2 regions of the Halomonas sp. PAMB 3264 genome follow, and region 2 is predicted to be linked to the other one. Evidence: predicted binding sites of a transcription regulator. Region 2 holds the regulator's gene; the other holds the start of a gene.
What was found. Region 2 encodes FliA, which starts transcription of late flagellar genes. Its sites were predicted from a motif close to CTAAAGTTNNNNNNNNNNCNGCCGATA; they were not measured.

Region 1: a site for FliA is predicted at 882-908, ahead of RN347_RS14405 (flagellin). Genes of this name have one in related genera too.

Annotation. Positions count from the first base shown of each region.
Region 1 is NZ_CP134866.1:3,184,226-3,186,425, reverse strand. It holds gene fliD (flagellar filament capping protein FliD) at 1-751, shown strand, start outside; gene RN347_RS14405 (flagellin) at 980-1,822, shown strand; gene RN347_RS14400 (flagellin) at 2,026-2,200, shown strand, end outside.
Region 2 is NZ_CP134866.1:3,566,236-3,568,435, reverse strand. It holds gene RN347_RS16305 (hypothetical protein) at 1-246, shown strand, start outside; gene RN347_RS16300 (flagellar protein FlhE) at 284-688, shown strand; gene RN347_RS16295 (RNA polymerase sigma factor FliA) at 714-1,412, shown strand; gene RN347_RS16290 (MotA/TolQ/ExbB proton channel family protein) at 1,453-2,200, shown strand, end outside.

The DNA of each region.
Region 1 (2,200 bases), 380 kb from region 2:
TGCCATGGATAGCACGACGGTGCGGTTAGGCCAGGACGCCGCGCTCAACGTCAACGGCATCGCGATCACCAGCAAGACCAACCGCGTCGAAGGCGCTATTGAGGGTGTAACGCTCGATCTCACCGCCGTGTCGGAATCCCCCGCCACCCTGGTGATCGAGCGAGACAACGACTCCTTGAAGGAGGCGATCAATAACTTCGTCAGTAACTACAACGAAATGAAATCGACCGTAGAGCGCATGACCAAGTTCAACGGCGAAGGCGAGATTTCGGGCGAGCTGATAGGTGACCGTACCGTACGCACTATCGAAAACCGCTTGAGTCGTGACGTGAGCGACAGCTTGGCGGGCGGCGATATCACACGGCTGTCTGAAATCGGAATCTCAATTGATGAGCGCGGGCGCTTGAAGGTCGACGAAGAAAAGCTCGATGCCGCTGTTGCCAACGACCCTGAAGGCCTATCTGCCTTCTTCGCTGGTGACAGCAAGGAAGCAGGCTTTGCAGGGCGCCTCAGCACAACATTGACGACCATTACCTCAGAAGATGGCCTCATTAAAAGCTCGGTCACCAGTGCAGAACAGCGAATCGAGAGTCTCGATAAGCGCAAGGAGCGCATGGAAGCCAGCATCGAGCGCAACGTGGAGCGCTATCGTAAGCAGTTTGCCCAGCTCGATGGCATGATTGCGCAGATGAACTCCATGAGCAGCTACCTGGGCCAGCAGTTCGATATGCTGAGCAATATGCAGAAGTAGTAAACCTTGCTATCAAACGAAACGGTGCTAATACGCTCTCGTTCGTAACGACAATTTATTTTATCAGCGGGGCCGTAAGGCCCCGTTATAGTTTCAAGGCCAAATTTTCATAAAAAAGTGGGTAAATGAGCTAAAGGATCGCCCCGCTTCGCCGTTAATTATAACAACGGCGATGCAAGCGCCGATTTATAGGCCTCTCTTGGGCCACTAAACACAGAGGATTACCCCATGTCCGTCATCAATACCAACATCACTTCCATGATCGGCCAGAACAACCTGAGCAAGTCCCAGGGCATGCTGGCTCAGGCGCAGGAGCGTCTTTCTTCCGGCCTGCGTATCAACAGCGCCTCCGACGACGCAGCAGGTCAGGCGATCGCCAACAAGATGACCGCCCAGATCAAGGGTATGGATCAGGCGAGCCGTAACGCCAGCGACGGTATCTCGCTCGTTCAAACCATGGAAGGCGGCCTGGACCAGATCAACGACAACCTGCAGCGTATTCGTGAACTGGCGGTACAGGGTGCTAACGACACTAACACCGCCGATGACCGCGCGGCGATCACCACCGAGATCAACGAGCGTATCGCTGAGATCGACCGCGTAGCGGGCAGCAACAACTTCAACGGCACTAACCTGTTGTCAAGCGGCGCGAGCACGGCGCTCAATATCCAGGTCGGTTCTAACACCAGCGGCAACGACACTATTACCGTCAATACTTTCGACGCAACTAGCAGTGCGCTGGGTGTTAGCGGGTCTGCGGCGGCTCTCTCCGGTGCCGGCGCGACTCACGACAACTTCCAGACGCTGATCGACAATGTCGATACCGCCGTCAAGTCGCTCGACACGCAGCGTGCGACTCTGGGTGCCACGCTGAACCGCTTCGACTCTGTGATCGATAACCTGGCGACCACGACTACTAACCTTTCCGAAGCGCGCTCACGCATCGAAGATGCCGACTACGCGAAAGAAGTGTCGAACATGACACGCGCCAACATCCTTCAGCAGGCGGGTACGTCCATGCTGGCCCAGGCTAACCAGACCCCGCAGTCTGTACTGTCTCTGCTGGGTTAATCGCTCAAGCAGTAGTACCACGAGCGAAGTGAACGACGGGGCCGCAAGGCCCCGTTTTTCGTTGGGCGCCTCGCGCATTTTTCTCATGTGAATCGCGCGAAAGGCCTAAAGAAGTGCCTCCAACAGCCGTTAATTATAATAACGGCGATGCAAGCGCCGATTTAAAGGCCTCTCCTGGGCCACTAAACACAGAGGATTACCCCATGTCCGTCATCAATACCAACATTACTTCCATGATTGGCCAGAACAACCTGAGCAAGTCCCAGGGCATGCTGGCTCAGGCGCAGGAGCGTCTTTCTTCCGGCCTGCGTATCAACAGCGCCTCCGACGACGCAGCAGGTCAGGCGATCGCCAACAAGATGACCGCCCAGATCAAGG
Region 2 (2,200 bases):
GTGGACGCCGATGCGCCGCTCCAGGCGCTCTGCGCGCGCTACTCGCGCTGGGCGCTGTGGGTGCGAAGCGACGCCGAGGCGTTCGCCGCCATGTACCGCACGCTGCGCCTGGTCAGCGAACACCAGGGGCCCAAACGGCTGTTGGCGCTGCATGAGCCGGGCCTGCCCCGCGCCGGGCTGCTCGAGAATCTGCGCGCGGCGGCGGCGGCGTACCTGGGGATCGAACTGCTGCTTTTGGCCAGGTAGGCCATACTGAGTGAGCCACTATGGTTAGGTTATGCTAATGAGAAACGTCATTCTCGCAGCGCTGAGTGGGGTGGTGGCCAGCGGGCTTTCGCTGTCGGCCCTGGCGGGCGGGGGCAGCTGGAGTGTCGATACGACCGGGCTGATGGTCGCGATGAGCGACCGGGCAAGTGCCAGCCAGGCGCTCGCGCCGCCGCCCAGTGCCGAGATTCATCAGGGGCGCATCGAGCGCGTCAACTGGCGCTTCGAAGCGCCGCCGGGGGCCGATATCCATGCCTGGCTTTGCCACCCGGAGCGCTGCGTCGCCCTCGACGGCCAGCGCGGCAGTGCCACCGGCCTTGCCGGGCTCAATGCCGGCGCGCCGCTCGAGTTTCGTTTCGCGTTGGGGCGTGGCCAGCCGCCGGTGAGGGTGAGAGGGCTTCAAGTGATTGTGAACTATCAGTGACCAGCGATTAGCCAGGGGCACGCCGATGTATACAGCAAAGGGAAGAATCCAACACAGCGATATGGTCAACCAGCACATGCCGCTGGTGCGTCGCCAGGCGCTGGCGTTGCAAGTTCGTTTGCCGGCCAGCATCGAGCTCGACGATCTGATCCAGGCCGGCATGGTAGGGCTTTTAGAGGCGCTGGGGCGTTTTGATGCCGCCCAGGGGGCGAGCTTCGCCACCTTTGCTAGCCAGCGAATTCGCGGGGCGATGGTCGACGAGCTGCGCACCCGGGACTGGCTGCCGCGCAGCGTACGCCGCTCGGCCCGGGCCATGGACGAGTCCGTGCGCCGGCTGGAGCAAAGCCTGGGGCGCGCCCCGGAAGAGAGCGAGATCGCCCGCGACCTGGACATCCCGCTCGATGAGTATCAGCAGCTGCTGGCGGACACCAACAGCGGCCACCTGCTGCCCTTCGAGGAGCTTCTGGAAGAGGGCAGCGAGCCGCTTCAGGAGTCGCTGAACGCGCCTTTCGAGGAGCTGCTGGACGGCCAGCAGCGCGACACTCTGATTGCCGCGATCGAAGCGCTGCCGGAGCGCGAAAAGCTGTTGATGGCGCTCTACTACCAGGAAGAGCTCAACCTCAAGGAGGTGGGCGCGGTACTGGGCGTCACCGAGTCGCGCGTATCGCAGCTGCACAGCCAGGCCATCAGCCGTTTACGGGCGCGTCTGCACGAGCCGGACTGAGCCGTTTTCACCGTTAATCCCTACCGGCGAGGAGCCGTCGATGAACCCCTCTACCCTGATTGGAATAGGCGCCAGCATCCTGTTGCTGGTGAGCGTACTGTTCTTTACCGCGGAGTCCGCGGCAAGCTTTATCAACCTGCCCGGGCTTGCCATCGTCATCACCGGCACGCTGGCGGCGACCTTCATCAGCTATCCGCTCAAGGAGGTGGTGCGCGTGGTCCGCCTGGTGGGGCTGGTATTTCGCCGCGAGAATACCTTCGTGCGCGACGACATCGACGAGCTGGTCTCCATGGCCAGGCTCTGGTTCAAGGGCGACGTGCGCGCGGTAGAGCGCGAGCTCGAACACACCCGCAACCCGTTCTTGCGCACCGGCATCCAGCTCGTCATCGCCAACACCAAGGAAGACGAGATCTTTGACATGCTGCGCTGGCGCATCGCCAGGCTCAAGGCGCGCGAGCACGCCGAGGCGCAGATCTTTCGCACCATGGCGACCTATGCCCCGGCGTTTGGCATGATCGGCACCCTGGTCGGGCTGGTCAACATGCTCGAAGTCATGGACGCGGGGGATCTCGAGGTGATCGGGCCGCGCATGGCGGTGGCGCTTCTCACCACCTTCTACGGCATCCTACTGGCGAATCTGGTGTTCAAACCGGTGGCGGTGAAGCTCGAGCGGCGCACCGAGGAGCGCCTGATCACCATGAACATGGTGCTCGAAGGCATTTCGCTGATCACCAAGCGCCGGCTGCCGTCGTTCATCGAAGAGACGCTGAACTCGTTCGTGGCCAACT